2 regions of the Paenibacillus hubeiensis genome follow, and region 1 is predicted to be linked to the other one. Evidence: predicted binding sites of a transcription regulator. Region 1 holds the regulator's gene; the other holds the start of a gene.

Region 1 (7,639 bases):
CTGGCCCGAATATCGACGCAAAGGATGGGTCGCCAGCTTATTGCGCCATGCGCTAAAAGAGATGAATCGCAACAAGCAAAGCATTTCGTTTTTACATCCATTTTCATTTGGCTTTTACCGCAAATACGGATGGGAAGCGTACATCGAATACAAGAAGTATCGAGTCCCGGTAACGCATCTGCCTGCAAAGAAGGAGACCCCTGGTACGATTCGTCGGGGTGAGCCTGAGCTCGAACTGCTCGATACGATATACCAGGCTTACGCAAGCCGGTTTAACGGAACGCTCGTTCGGGATCGAAATTGGTGGGAGTACTCCGTATTGACGGAAGGTACCAGCCAGAAGGCCGTGTATTACGATGCAGCCAAACAACCGCAGGGCTACGTTTTATACGAGGTGAAGGATCGCAAGTTTACCATCGATGAGATGGTCTGCCTGAACGAAGAAGCGAAACAGGGGCTCTGGACATTCATTGCCAACCACGATTCCATGATCGAAGAGGTGACGCTTCAGGCGCCTGCGAGCGATGATCTTGCTTTTCGACTGGATAATCCGCGAATCCAGCAGGAGATCGTTCCATACTTTATGGCGCGAATCGTGAGCGTGGAGCAGTTTGTATCGCAGTACCCTTTTGCAGACCTGGATTCCCCGATTCGCCTTATGCTTCAAGTCCAGGACGAACATGCTCCGTGGAATGAGGGCGTATGGGAATTGAATATTGCGTTAAACGGCACGGCCTCCATCTGGAAGTCTTCTGCAGAAACGAACGCGAACGGCCAAGACGTCAAGGTCAGCATTCAGACGCTAACAACGATGCTTTTGGGCTATAAAAGACCTTCGGAGCTGTTGGCTATGGGTCGTATTGAAGGCAATACGGAGAGTGTGGCCGCACTGGAACGGGCCATTCCGAATAGGGAGACGTATCTGCTGGACTTTTTTTGAGATGTCCTGCCGGAAACGGTGGGGAGCGAGGAATTCCCGATTGGGGCATGGAGCGCTTAACGAGAGATACGGAGAAAATGGAAGACAAAAGGACTTCTTTCCACGATGGAGAGAGGTTTTTTTGTATATGCGGAATATTTCGTGTAAAATCGTAAAAAATGAAGGAAGACCCCTCTTGGCAAAACCACAGAATATGTTATAATGTAAACAAAGTCAAAGAAAGTCAAAGTCAACTGAAAGTCGAAATCAGCCTTGATCTTGTGGTGATAAGGCGAATTTCCATCAGAACTTCAAGCGTCCTCACCCACCGGTTGCCGGCTTGGAATGCAGATTCGTTGTTTCCTTGAATGGTTAAAATGGGGGAGAGGTTGTACTCTGTGGGGGCGTGTGGGTCCTAATTGACTTAACGTTTCAAACAGTGGAGGATGAGTCGATGCGTAATATCTCTGATGTTATCGAACAATATCTGAAGAGTATTTTGCATGAAAGTCCCGAGGGGATGATTGAGATTCAGCGCAACGACCTTGCTGATCAATTCTCATGCGTGCCTTCGCAGATCAACTATGTCATCAGCACGCGTTTTACGCTCGAAAAAGGTTACCTGGTCGAAAGCAAACGTGGTGGCGGCGGTTATGTCCGGATACAACGGATCGAATTGCCCGCACATTCGGACCTACATCACCATTTGCACCATAGCATAGGCGAGGAGATCGGGCAGACGGCGGCTGAGGGGCTGATTTATCAACTTGAGGAAGCGCGTTTCCTGAGCAAGCGGGAGGCAGCTTTAATGCGTGCCGCGATGTCGAGGGAAATTATAATGGTCAAACTTCCTTACCGGGATCAAATTCGTGCCAGAATGTTGAAAGCAATGATCATCTCGTTGCTCGGTAAATAAAACGTTTGGGGGGTACATCATTATGCTGTGCCAGGAATGCAACAAACGTCCGGCGACACTTCATTTCACGAAAATCGTAAATGGAGAAAAGACGGAATTTCATATTTGCGAGTCATGTGCTCGCGAAAAAGGGGAGATTATCCCTGGAACAGCAGGCGGATTCTCGATTCACAACCTGTTGTCGGGGTTGCTTGATTTCGATCCTGCCGGCAAAAACGGCTCCGCAGGCGCATCCTCTCCACAATCGCTGAGATGCGAAGAGTGCGGAATGACCTATTCACAGTTTAGCAAAATCGGCCGATTCGGCTGCAGCTCATGTTATAAATATTTCGACAGTCGGCTGGATCCGTTATTCAAGCGGGTGCATGGCAGCACCTCTCATGTGGGTAAGGTCCCTGCGAGAGCGGGGGGGCGCATCAAGCTGAAACGGCAAATCGCCGATCTGAAGAAGGACCTTCAGGAAAGCATTGCCGGAGAGGAATTCGAAGCCGCCGCGGGGATCCGCGATCAGATCCGGGAGCTTGAAAAACGGCTGGCCCAGGAGTAAAGTTTGGTCAAGAGTCATGAGTAGGAGGGATATGCAAATGCCTAGTCTGCGCTTCACGGAACAGGCACTAAGCGACTGGATGCGAAGCGATGCAGCCGATTCCGAAATCGTCATCAGCAGCCGCGTTCGAATCGCCCGCAACCTGCAGCACTATCCGTTTCCGATGCTGGCCACCAACCAGCAATCCGAAGAAGTGCTGAACAAACTGAGCGAAGTGCTTCAACATGATGATATTCGGGCTTTTGCCAACTTCCACACGTTGGAATTGGCAGATGTCCCTGACCTTGATAAAAGGGTGCTCGTCGAGAAACATCTGATCAGTCCCAGCTTGGCGAGCGAGTCCAGAAATGGCGCCGTCATTCTGAGCGAGGATGAATCCATCAGCATCATGATTAACGAAGAGGACCATCTGCGCATCCAATGTCTTTATCCGGGGTTTCAGGTGAAGGAAGCGTGGGAGAGGGCATCTTCGATCGATGATGCTTTTGAAGCCCATGTGGATTATGCCTTCGATGATCGAAGAGGTTATCTGACCAGCTGTCCGACGAATGTAGGCACAGGGGTCAGAGCATCGGTCATGATGCATCTGCCTGCACTGGTCATGACACAGCAGATTGGCCGTATTTTGACGGCCGTTTCCCAAGTGGGGCTTACCGTACGAGGCATCTATGGGGAAGGCAGTGAGGCGATGGGAAACCTGTTCCAGATTTCCAACCAGATTACGCTTGGACAGACGGAGCAGGAAGTCATCGACAATCTGCACGGCGTGGTGCTCCAAATTATCGAGCATGAACGTACAGCGAGAAAACGTTTGATGACGGACTCCAGGCTGCGAATCACGGATAGGGTGATGCGTTCTTACGGTATTTTGTCCTATGCGGCTGTCATGGATTCCAAAGAAGCGGCACAGCGCCTTTCCGACGTCAGGTTGGGTGTGGACCTTGGCCTCCTTGATGGATTGTCCATCCCCGTCATGAATGAGCTTAACGTCATGACGCAACCCGGCTTTTTGCAGAAAACGTTCGGGGAAGACATGCGAGCGGATGAACGGGACATCTACCGTGCGCAGCTGATTCGTGATACGATCAGTACAACCAAAAATTCCTAACAGCTTCACCAGAGAATCGATTTGGGTTTCACGTCCGCGTTAAAGCGGCTTTTATATAATGATATTATTCGCGGCATATGGCCGCAAAAAAGCATCACAACAAAGATTACTACAGCGGAGCCTTTAAATTAGAATGGTCCCGCTTATATCCAAAACCATGGAGGTGCAGGAGATATGATGTTTGGAAGATTTACGGAACGGGCCCAGAAGGTGCTCGCACTCGCGCAGGAAGAAGCTGTCCGTCTCGGTCACAATAACATCGGTACAGAGCATATTTTGCTCGGCCTCATTCGAGAAGGCGAAGGCATTGCGGCCAAAGCGCTGATCGGCCTGGGACTCGGATTGGAAAAAATTCAAGATGAAGTAGAGACGCTGATTGGCCGCGGCCAGGAGCAGCCTACGAACATTGCATATACGCCTCGTGCGAAAAAAGTGATCGAATTGTCCATGGATGAGGCACGCAAGCTGGGCCACACTTATGTGGGCACAGAACATATTTTGCTTGGTCTGATCCGCGAGGGTGAAGGCGTTGCGGCACGTGTGCTCAACAATTTGGGTATTAGCCTCAACAAGGCTCGTCAGCAAGTATTGCAATTGCTTGGCAGCAGCGAAGCGGTATCCAGCCATAATGGAGCACCTGCGAACGTTAGCACGCCAACGCTGGACAGCTTGGCCCGCGATTTGACGGCATACGCGAAAGAAAACAACCTTGATCCGGTTATTGGCCGCAGCAAGGAAATCGAACGCGTAATTCAGGTGTTGAGCCGCCGCACCAAAAACAACCCGGTATTGATCGGGGAGCCGGGCGTAGGTAAAACGGCGATTGCCGAAGGCCTTGCCCAAAAAATCATCAATAACGAAATTCCGGAAACGCTGCGAGACAAACGCGTAATGACTCTGGATATGGGTTCGGTCGTTGCAGGTACGAAATACCGGGGCGAATTCGAAGATCGTTTGAAAAAAATCATGGACGAAATTCGTCAGGCAGGCAACATCGTGCTGTTCATTGACGAGCTGCACACCCTGATTGGTGCAGGTGGAGCCGAAGGCGCCATCGATGCTTCCAACATCCTGAAACCGGCCTTGGCACGCGGTGAGCTGCAATGCATCGGGGCAACAACGCTGGATGAGTACCGCAAATACATCGAGAAAGACGCTGCGTTGGAGCGCCGTTTCCAACCGATTACGGTGGATCAGCCTTCTCCGGAAGAAGCCATTCAAATTTTGCACGGCTTGCGTGATCGTTACGAAGCGCATCACCGCGTGAAAATTACGGATGAGGCCATTGTACAGGCCGTGAAACTGTCCGATCGGTATATTACGGATCGTTTCCTGCCAGACAAAGCGATTGACCTGATTGACGAAGCGGGTTCCAAAGTAAGGCTGAACTCGTATACCATTCCGCCGAATCTGAAACAGCTGGAAGGCCGTCTTGAAGATATCCGCAAGGAGAAAGACGCAGCCGTCCAAAGCCAGGAATTCGAAAAAGCGGCAGCGCTGCGCGATACTGAACAAAAAATTCGCGAAGAACTGGATCTGACCAAAAACCAATGGAAAGAAAAACAGGGACGCACCGATTCCGAAGTAACACCGGAAGACATCGCTCAAGTCGTAGCGAACTGGACCGGCATTCCGGTGAACAAGCTGAAAGAAGAAGAAACTCAGCGTTTGCTGAATCTGGAGCAAATTTTGCATGAACGCGTCATCGGTCAGGATGAAGCCGTTAAATCCGTGAGCCGTGCCGTACGCCGCGCACGTGCCGGTCTGAAAGATCCGAAGCGTCCAATGGGCTCCTTCATCTTCCTCGGTCCAACCGGGGTCGGTAAAACCGAGCTGGCTCGTGCCTTGGCAGAAGCGATGTTCGGTGACGAAAATGCGGTAATCCGCATCGACATGTCCGAATATGGCGAGAAACACTCCACGGCTCGCCTGGTCGGAGCGCCCCCAGGATACGTTGGTTATGAAGAAGGCGGTCAGCTGACCGAGAAAGTGCGCCGCAAACCATATTCCGTCGTATTGCTGGACGAAGTTGAGAAGGCACACCCTGAAGTGTTCAACATCTTGCTGCAGGTGCTGGAGGATGGACGCCTGACCGATTCCAAGGGCCGGGTTGTCGACTTCCGCAATACCCTCATCATTCTGACATCCAATGTCGGAGCTGAAGCGATCAAACGCAATTCCACGCTCGGCTTCACCGCGGTTATGGATGCGGGCGCCGATTACAGCAACATGAAGGGCAAAGTGATGGATGAGCTGAAGAAAAGCTTCCGTCCGGAGTTCTTGAACCGGATCGACGAAATCATCGTATTCCATTCTCTCGAAGAGAAACATATCGCCGAGATCGTTTCTCTTATGAGCGAAGAACTGCGCAAACGTCTGCGTGATTACGATGTGGACTTCGAATTGACGGATTCGGCCAAAGCGTTCCTGGCTAAAGCAGGCTTTGATCCCGCTTACGGTGCACGTCCATTGCGCCGGGCCATTCAGAAGCACATCGAGGATCGTCTGTCCGAAGAATTGCTCACAGGCAGCGTAAAGAAAGGCGATTCGTTGTTGATTGATGAAAAAGACGGCGAGCTGTCGGTTACGAAAAAGGAAATTGCTCCTGCCAATGAGGAAATCGAAACCAAATAACCGGATCTTCATGGACGGGTTCCGTCCTAGATCCGACCATAAAGTTATTCCTTTCGGCTTCGGCCGATCGGACGTTAAGTACAAAGAGGCCTGCCGATTTTTGGCGGGCCTCTTTTTGCTATGCAACAACATGTGTAAAGTTTACGATAATCCTTTACGAAAAATCTCAAACAATGGTAAACTTTTAGTATGCCTGCCTGTCAGGATGTTCGGGTCAAAATTCGTCGAAAAATGCAAAACGTTGAAATAAAATAAAACTTTTCAGGAGGCTGAAGTGGCTAAAACAAAGACCAAGTTTCAGTGTACAGAATGCGGCTACGAAGCCCCGAAGTGGTACGGCAAATGCCCGGGCTGCCAATCCTGGAACTCCATGGTGGAGGAAACGGAAACAATTGTCAAAACGCAGGGGAGAAATTCACCTCTGTTTGACAGTAAAGATAAACCCCTTCCCATCATAAACATAGATAGTGGCCAGGAACCTCGCGTGCATACGGGCATCGGTGAGTTGAACCGCGTGCTGGGCGGCGGCATCGTTCCAGGCTCCCTTGTATTGGTGGGGGGAGACCCCGGAATCGGGAAATCCACGCTGATGCTTCAGACATCCCATGCGTTAACCCATTCAGGTTTGAGGGTGTTATACGTTTCGGGAGAGGAGTCGGTGAAACAAACCAAATTGCGGGCAGATCGCCTCAATGCGTTATCGCCCGAATTGTACGTTTTATGCGAGACGAATATGGAACGTGTTGAAGAGGCGGTGGAGCAGATCCAACCGCATTTTCTTGTCATCGATTCGATCCAGACCGTGTACTTGCCCGAGGTGACCAGCGCCCCCGGCAGCGTTGCCCAAGTCAGGGAGTGTACCTCGCGATTCATGCGAATTGCGAAAGGCAAGGGCATTGCAACCGTACTTGTGGGGCATGTTACGAAGGAAGGAGCCATTGCGGGTCCCCGCTTGCTGGAGCATATGGTGGATTGCGTTCTTTATTTCGAGGGAGAGCGTCACCACACGTATCGCTTGTTGCGAGCGGTCAAAAACCGTTTCGGCTCAACGAACGAGATCGGCATTTTCGAAATGGGCGAGGATGGGCTGCGCGAAGTGGGCAACCCTTCCGAATTGTTTTTGTCGGAGCGCCCGCTCGGCGTGGCAGGATCTACCGTCGTCGCCAGCATGGAAGGCACGCGGCCGATGCTTGTGGAACTGCAGGCGCTGATATCGGCAACCCACTTTCCATCCCCGCGCCGGATGGCGACAGGCATCGATCATCATCGTTTAAACCTGATCATTGCCGTGCTGGAGAAAAGGATGGGCATGTTTTTGCAAACGCAAGACGCCTATCTGAACGTGGCGGGCGGAGTCCGTCTGGATGAGCCGGCTGTTGACCTGGCCGTCGCGGTCAGTATAGCATCCAGCTTGCGGGATGTGCCGACCAAGCCGGATGACGTCATTTTTGGCGAAATCGGCCTGACGGGGGAGGTCAGAGCGGTATCGCGTGCAGAACAGCGCGTAAAGGAAGC
Region 2 (7,639 bases), on a different contig from region 1:
TATTTGCTCATGTATTTGTCGTAGTTCGGTTTGTTGGCTTGTGCCACGGCATTACCTTCCACCGTGTTACGGAGTCCGAAACCGTCCATGATGATCAATGCTACCGGTTTTGGTGCTGTCATCTTACTTCGCCCCCTCAACAAGCGCGATAAACGAAGCTGGCTGCAGGCTGGCACCGCCAACGAGCGCACCATCGATGTCGCTTTGTCCGAGGTATTCTGTTACGTTCTCAGGTTTAACGCTGCCGCCGTATTGAATGCGGACTGCATCAGCAACCTTCTCGTTGTACAGATCCTTCACGAGGCTGCGGATGTAAGCAATAACTTCATTCGCATCTTGGGAAGTGGAGGATTTGCCTGTACCGATCGCCCAGATTGGCTCATAAGCGATAACCACTTGAGCTGCTTGCTCAGCGGAAAGACCTGCAAAAGCAGCTTCGGTTTGCACTTTGCAAACGTCTTTCGTTTGATCCGCTTCGCGCTCTTCAAGCGTCTCACCAAGGCAGAAGATTGGAGTCAATCCGTGACGGAATGCGGCATGCATCTTTTTGTTGACCGTCTCATCGGTTTCCGCGAAATATTGACGACGCTCCGAGTGGCCGATGATCACATAGTCCACGCCGAGGTCTTTCAGCATAACGCCGCTGATTTCGCCTGTGAATGCACCGTTGTCTTCGAAGTGAAGATTTTGGGCACCGATTTTAATGTTTGTTCCTTTAACGGCTTCGACGAGGGCTGGCAGATTGGTAAAAGGCGCACAAATGACCGTTTCAACGCCATCAACCTCTGCTTTGCCTTTGACTTCCTGAATGAAGTCAGTAGACTCGGAAACCGTTTTGAACATTTTCCAGTTACCTGCGATAATTGGTGTTCTCATCTGTTTCAACTCCTTCATGCTATAGCTTAAAGCTTACTTGTCGTTCAATGCAACTACGCCTGGAAGCTGTTTGCCTTCCATGAATTCGAGGGAGGCACCGCCACCTGTGGAGATGTGGTCCATTTTGTCAGCCAGCTTGAATTTCTCAGCCGCTGCAGCAGAGTCTCCGCCACCGATTACAGTGTAAGCGTCTGTTGTTGCGCATGCTTCCGCTACCGCACGAGTACCGTGGGAGAATGGCTCGATTTCAAATACGCCCATTGGTCCGTTCCAAACAACGAGTTTGGAGTTTTTGATCACGTCAGCGTAAATCTCGCGCGTTTTAGGACCGATGTCGATTCCTTCCCAATCCGCAGGGATGTCGCCTACTTCAACGATCTTAGTGTTAGCATTTGCGCTGAAGTCATCGGAGATCACGATATCCACCGGCAGGTAGAAGTTTTTGCCCAGTTTTTTTGCTTTTTCGATGAAGCCCAGAGCAACGTCCAGTTTGGACTCGTCGAGCAGGGATTGACCCACTTCAAAGCCTTGTGCCTTCATGAATGTGTAGGACAGGCCGCCACCGATGATTACGTTGTCTGCGATGTTAAGCAGGTTGTCGATGACATCGATTTTGTCTTTTACTTTGGAACCGCCGATAATCGCCGTGAAAGGACGGTCAGGGTTGGACAATGCTTTACCCAAAACTTCCAGTTCTTTCTCCATCAGCAAGCCGGATACGGCTGGCAGCAGGTGAGCGATGCCTTCTGTGGAAGCGTGTGCTCTGTGCGCCGCGCCAAATGCATCGTTGACGAATACGTCAGCCAGCTCGGCAAACGCTTTTGCCAATTCCGGATCGTTTTTCTCTTCGCCAGCGTGGAAACGCACGTTTTCAAGCAGCAGAACGTCGCCGTTTTTCAGTTCGGCAACTTGCGCTTTTACAGCTTCACCGATCGAATCGTCAGCTTTGACTACCGGTTTGCCCAGCAGTTCGGACAAGCGCTCGGCAGCCGGAGTCAGACGCATGGACTCGACAACTTCGCCTTTTGGACGTCCCAGGTGGCTCGCCAAAATAACCTTTGCGCCTTTTTCGATCAAGTAGTTGATCGTAGGCAGGGTTTCGCGAATACGTTTGTCATCTGTAATTTTACCATCTTCGAGCGGCACATTGAAATCTACACGTACAAATACCTTTTTACCGTTCAATTCGATATCGCGTACACTTTTTTTGTTCATTGGTCGTTCCTCCGCACCCATGTATTTTGTGCATGATCATGGGGCCAGAATAGCCCTGTTCATGCCGGTGTTTTTGAGAAATTTGCAAAAGGTTGATAGATAAAGAGCGGAAACAACAATAGCTCTGTTTCCGCTCTATGATGATGCAGATATTACTTGATCATTTTTGCAAAGTGCTCCAATGTGCGAACCAATTGAGCTGTGTAGGACATTTCGTTGTCGTACCAAGCTACAGTTTTAACCAGTTGTTGGTCGCCCACAGTCAGAACTTTAGTTTGAGTTGCATCGAACAGGGAACCGAAAGTGATGCCCACGATGTCGGAAGATACGATTTCGTCTTCTGTGTATCCGAAAGTTTGCGGATCGGAAGCTTCTTTCATTGCTGCGTTAACTTCTTCAGCCGTTACTTTTTTCTCCAGAACCGTTACCAGCTCAGTCAGGGAACCTGTTGGTGTTGGTACGCGTTGAGCTGCACCATCCAATTTGCCTTGCAGTTCAGGGATAACCAGACCGATTGCTTTAGCAGCACCAGTTGTGTTAGGAATGATGTTTTCAGCCGCTGCGCGAGCACGACGGAAGTCACCTTTAGGGTGCGGAGCATCCAGCGTGTTTTGGTCGCCAGTGTAAGCGTGGATTGTAGTCATCAAACCTTGAACGATTCCGAATTTGTCTTGCAGTGTTTTTGCCATAGGAGCCAGGCAGTTTGTTGTGCAAGATGCGCCGGAGATTACAGTTTCAGTACCGTCGAGGATGTCATGGTTTACGTTGTAAACGATGGTTTTCATGTCGCCAGTAGCTGGTGCGGAGATAACCACTTTTTTAGCGCCGCCTTTAAGGTGTTTCTCAGCAGCTTCTTTTGTTGTGAAGAAACCAGTACATTCCAGAACGATGTCTACGCCCAGGTCGCCCCAAGGCAGTTCTTCTGGGTTACGGTTAGCGATAACTTTAACTTCTTTGCCGTTCACTTTGAAGAAACCGTCGTGTACTTCAACTTCGCCGTCGAAACGACCTTGAGTTGTATCATATTTAAGCAAATGCGCGAGCATTTTAGCGTCAGTCAAGTCGTTGATTGCTACAACTTCGATGCCTTCTACATTTTGAATGCGGCGGAATGCCAAACGACCGATACGTCCAAAACCGTTAATACCTACTTTAATCATGAGTAAGTTCCTCCCAAGTTTTGATTAGTTTTGTATGAAGCTTTATATATTCAAGACAGACGGTGAGGTCCGTCAAGACAACTGAATTACGATACGACTAGGAAAAGCAATCAGTCCAACTCGGCGACGATGACTTTCGCCGCGGCCTCGTCGATGATCAGAATATCTTCCTGGCCGAACCGGAGCACCGAATGAATGGCAGCTGCCTTGCTGGCGCCGCCCGCAATGCCGATGACCACGTCCGTCCTTTCGATATCCTGCAGCCGCATGCCCAGAGTGAGCATGGTATGTACCACTTCACCCTGATCGTTGAAGTAATAACCGTAAGATTCGGATACTGCCCCTTGCTCCTTGAGCTCTTCTAAGATCTCCGGTGCAAGCTTGCGCCTCCGCGCCATCTCCACGGCATCGCCGATTCCGTGAATGACTATCCGCGATTTGCGGATCAGCTGCAGAATCTCTTGCACGCTCGGGTCCTGAATCAGCGATTCATAAGCGTGATCACTTAGCAAATCCGGTACATGCAGGAGTTTGTATTGTGCTCCCGCCCGCTTTGCCATCGTGGATGCAATCGTATTGGCCTGAATTTCAAGGCTTTCTCCCAGCCCGCCCCGCGCAGGCACGAACCAGACGCCTTTGAGTGAGGTCGGCAGCGTCAATTGCTCCGCAACTTCGGCCGTCGTTGAGCCGCCCGTGACAGCTACAACATCATTATCGTTCATAACACTGCTCAGCGCTTTCGCTCCGGCCTTGCCCAATTCCCGCTTGGCCAGCGGTGAGGCATCCGAATCGCCGGGAACGACGACTACCTTTTGCAGACCGTAGGCTTGCATGATGCGTTCTTCCAGTTCGGACAATCCGAACAGCTCTTTGGCTACCGGCTCCAATTGCTGCAGCAACTCAAGCCCCGCCTCGCTGATCTTCATCCCCGCACTGTCGATTTCAATTAGTCCCTGAGCCTTCAACAGATCGGTCTCAGCTCTCAGAACCCGCTCGGTCATCTGCATGGAATTGGCTAACGTTCTTCGTCCGATCACATCCGATAACATGATCTGGTGGAGAATCGTATACCTCTTCTTCAAGACATCCATGAGATCAGGCAGAAGCTGCTTTTGCACTTCTAAAATCTTTCGCATGCTTTCCACTCCCGCAAGCTTCTCGTTCCAAGCTCATATCATGGCCCTAAAATGTCCCGGGTTAACTTTTTAAGTCCCACGTATATTCTACCTAAAACTGACGCGACATGCAAGTGTTTCAAAGGCCCATTTCATCCCGTTTCAGGGCATTTTCACGCGCAATTTTTCACAATCCTGCCACGGCAACTTGTAGTCCGCATTCGGCATACTATATATAGAAGATCGGCTGCTTTCCCATCTATATATCGCCCTTGCAAACCAGGAGACCGCACATCAACAAACCTCTTATAGCATGTACCGAAAGCAGTTCTTTATCCGCATATTTTCAGCATGATCATTTTCGGCACATTCCAAACGATTTCTTTCGAATCATCTGCTTGCAATTGATTGGGTCATGAGCTATAATCATTATTGCTGTCACATATTTGATTGATTGTGCGCCCGTGGTCCAATGGATATGACGTAGGCCTCCGAAGCCTGAGATCCAAGTTCGATTCTTGGCGGGCGCGCCATTTTTACTTTGCTTTCATAAGTTGTTTAACCAGTGAAACCGGAGAGGTTTCTTTTTTTTCAAAGTTAGTTTGACTTTCTTTGACTTTTTGATTGAAATTGTTTATGATGTGGTTAATACGGTAACAGTTTAAATATAACCACCAAATTTAACATCACATTTCCGAGGAGGTTTTTCACGTGAGTTACATTCCTATGGTCGTTGAACAAAGCAATCGCGGCGAACGCGCTTATGACATTTATTCCAGATTGCTGAAGGATCGCATTATCTTCCTTGGTAGCGACGTCAATGACGTTGTCGCAAACTCTATCATTGCACAGATGCTGTTCCTGACTGCGGAAGATCCGGAGAAAGACATTCACTTATACATCAACAGCCCTGGCGGATCCATTACAGCCGGTATGGCGATCTATGACACGATGCAGTTTATTAAACCAGATGTATCGACCATCTGTGTGGGTATGGCGGCATCCATGGGCGCGTTCCTGCTCAACGCTGGCGCCAAAGGCAAACGTTTCGCGCTGCCGAACAGCGAAATCATGATCCACCAACCGCTGGGCGGAGCACAAGGCCAAGCCTCCGACATCGAGATTCGCGCACGCCGCATCCTGAAAATGCGCGATACCTTGAACCGCATCATTGCCGAGCGCACAGGCCAACCGCTGGAGCGCATCGAGAAAGACACCGACCGCGACTACTTCATGACTGCTGCCGAAGCTGCAGAATACGGTATCGTAGATAAAGTTATCGAAAACGTAGGTGCACAAGGCGTATAAGCCGCAGTGCCACATCTATAATCGTTAAAGATCGACTTGTCGCATTTTGCTGACAGACGATCCAACAAAAGGGCGCCCCGCACGTGAACAACGTGACGGAGACGCCCTTTTCGCATAGTTGATGCGTTTTTACAAAGGTGATATCTTACGAACCTCACACACGTTATTCGCCGATATTTCGCCCTTACAGAACTTTAATGAACCTGAGGCACGTTATTCACCCAGTAAATCACCTTTAAAGTAAAATTCACCATAATAGCGATCCTGATGTTCATTAGAATTTTAACCAGCTGTTTTTGGAACCGATAAGGTGTATGAAGTTCCTCAAAAAAAGAGCACTGGCCACCAAACATTTCTGTTCGGCAACCAATGCCCTTCTCCTTATCTCACATTCGATTCAACTCACTCACACATGACCGAATCGCATCATACGATCTGCCTACTTATTTATCCGCACTTACATTGCTGAATGGCTCGCTGCCCTTCGGCAGGATTTCTTTGTACGTAAACGGGAATTCCGGGAATCCTTGCGCATACGCCGTGTACTCATACAGTTGGAAGAAGACCACGATGCCCGTAGGCGTTACATAGAAATCCTGATCCTTGTTCAATCCTTTGTAGCCATCGAGGTAACCACCCAGCGCTTTCAGTTGTTCCCCTACCTTTTTGCCGATCGTCTGACGCATGGAAGCATTGTTTTGCAGCACGTCATCGAGGCTCAATGCCTTGCCCGTGTCTAACGCAAACGTATGACCGGTGCGAGTCGTCATGCCATGTGCGCCCGCATAATCTTCATAACGTTCGGTAATCAGCCCAAGCACGCCGTTTTCATTATAAGTAACCACATACGAGCTTTGGAAGCCGTATGGGCGGTTGGCTTCAGGCGCCCCGATTTCTTTAACCTGATTTTTGAAGCTTGCCACAAACGCGTCGGATTCGTCCTTCAGCACTTTATTGATCGCCTTTTCGGCGTTCGCATTGGCCAGCCCGCTCACCTGAGGGTACTTAATATCCACCGTGGCGTTTTTCAACGTTACTTTCGTTGTTGCCGATTTAACAACGATGTTGTTTTGCTTCACTTTGCTCAGGGTCAGTGTTTTGGTTTTGACATCCCAATCACCCTGTACGCCCAGATAATCTCTCATGGCAGAGAACGGAATGTACAAACGACCTTGAATCAGCTTCGCTTCCACCGGCGTATAGTAGTCATTGACATAAACGATGTTCTCGCCATCCGATTTAACGATTCTCATTGTATTATTAGCTGCCGAGAGGGAATACTCTTTCTTCTTTGCATCATATTTAAGCGTGCCGCCCGCTACATCTTTCACGGCTGTAAGGGAAACCCACGTAGAACCGTTTTGCAGAAGCCCTTTTTGCGAGAGTGTTTTTCCGCCGGATTTCAACGTTACTTCAGCAGGAGCTGATACCTTCGAGGTCACCGATGCCGCCTGAACGGAATGGTCCAGCCATACCGAGCTGCCTCCCAACATTACGCCTGCCGCCAACAACGCACTTGTCCATTTTTTCAAAGATGTCATATATAAAAACTCCTCTCCCATGATCCCATCGAGTTATATTGCGTATGTAATGATGAACCGTATATCTCATACGCTCACCTCTTCATTATAATTAACCCTATTCAGGAAAGGTTTACATCCCGAGTTACAATATTGTTCGATCCGGACGCCGTTCATGAATATTTTGTCACGAACAAACGCACAAAAACGATACCAATGGACCGGATTACTTCCCACAACATCCAGCAGCTTCTTACAACTATTCCTTCTAGGATAACCCTCACTGTTATTTTTCGAAGGATAACGGTCCGACCACCTCCGAACAACATAAATGGACCATAACTTCCGGAATTCTGCTTCCGAAGCGATGGTCCATAAAATGGCCTACCTAGTGTGAAATTCCTATTTCATTTCATACGTAATGCTCAGTGTCGTATTCACTTTT

What was found. Region 1 encodes CtsR, which represses protease genes until heat stress. Its sites were predicted from a motif close to ATGGTCAATAAAGGTCAAACA; they were not measured.
Region 2: a site for CtsR is predicted at 4,966-4,986, ahead of clpP (ATP-dependent Clp endopeptidase proteolytic subunit ClpP). Genes of this name have one in related genera too.

What each region holds. Positions count from the first base shown of each region.
Region 1 is NZ_JAVYAE020000024.1:54,997-62,635, reverse strand. It holds gene RSX24_RS30970 (GNAT family N-acetyltransferase) at 1-940, shown strand, start outside; gene RSX24_RS30965 (CtsR family transcriptional regulator) at 1,374-1,835, shown strand; gene mcsA (protein-arginine kinase activator protein McsA) at 1,858-2,382, shown strand; gene mcsB (protein-arginine kinase McsB) at 2,420-3,490, shown strand; gene clpC (ATP-dependent protease ATP-binding subunit ClpC) at 3,665-6,124, shown strand; gene radA (DNA repair protein RadA) at 6,399-7,639, shown strand, end outside.
Region 2 is NZ_JAVYAE020000013.1:121,496-129,134, forward strand. It holds gene gpmI (2,3-bisphosphoglycerate-independent phosphoglycerate mutase) at 1-122, opposite strand, end outside; gene tpiA (triose-phosphate isomerase) at 124-876, opposite strand; gene RSX24_RS25300 (phosphoglycerate kinase) at 910-2,091, opposite strand; gene gap (type I glyceraldehyde-3-phosphate dehydrogenase) at 2,244-3,251, opposite strand; gene RSX24_RS25310 (sugar-binding transcriptional regulator) at 3,362-4,387, opposite strand; tRNA gene RSX24_RS25315 (tRNA-Arg) at 4,825-4,899, shown strand; gene clpP (ATP-dependent Clp endopeptidase proteolytic subunit ClpP) at 5,078-5,674, shown strand; gene RSX24_RS25325 (PdaC/SigV domain-containing protein) at 6,118-7,215, opposite strand; gene RSX24_RS25330 (SIMPL domain-containing protein) at 7,597-7,639, opposite strand, start outside.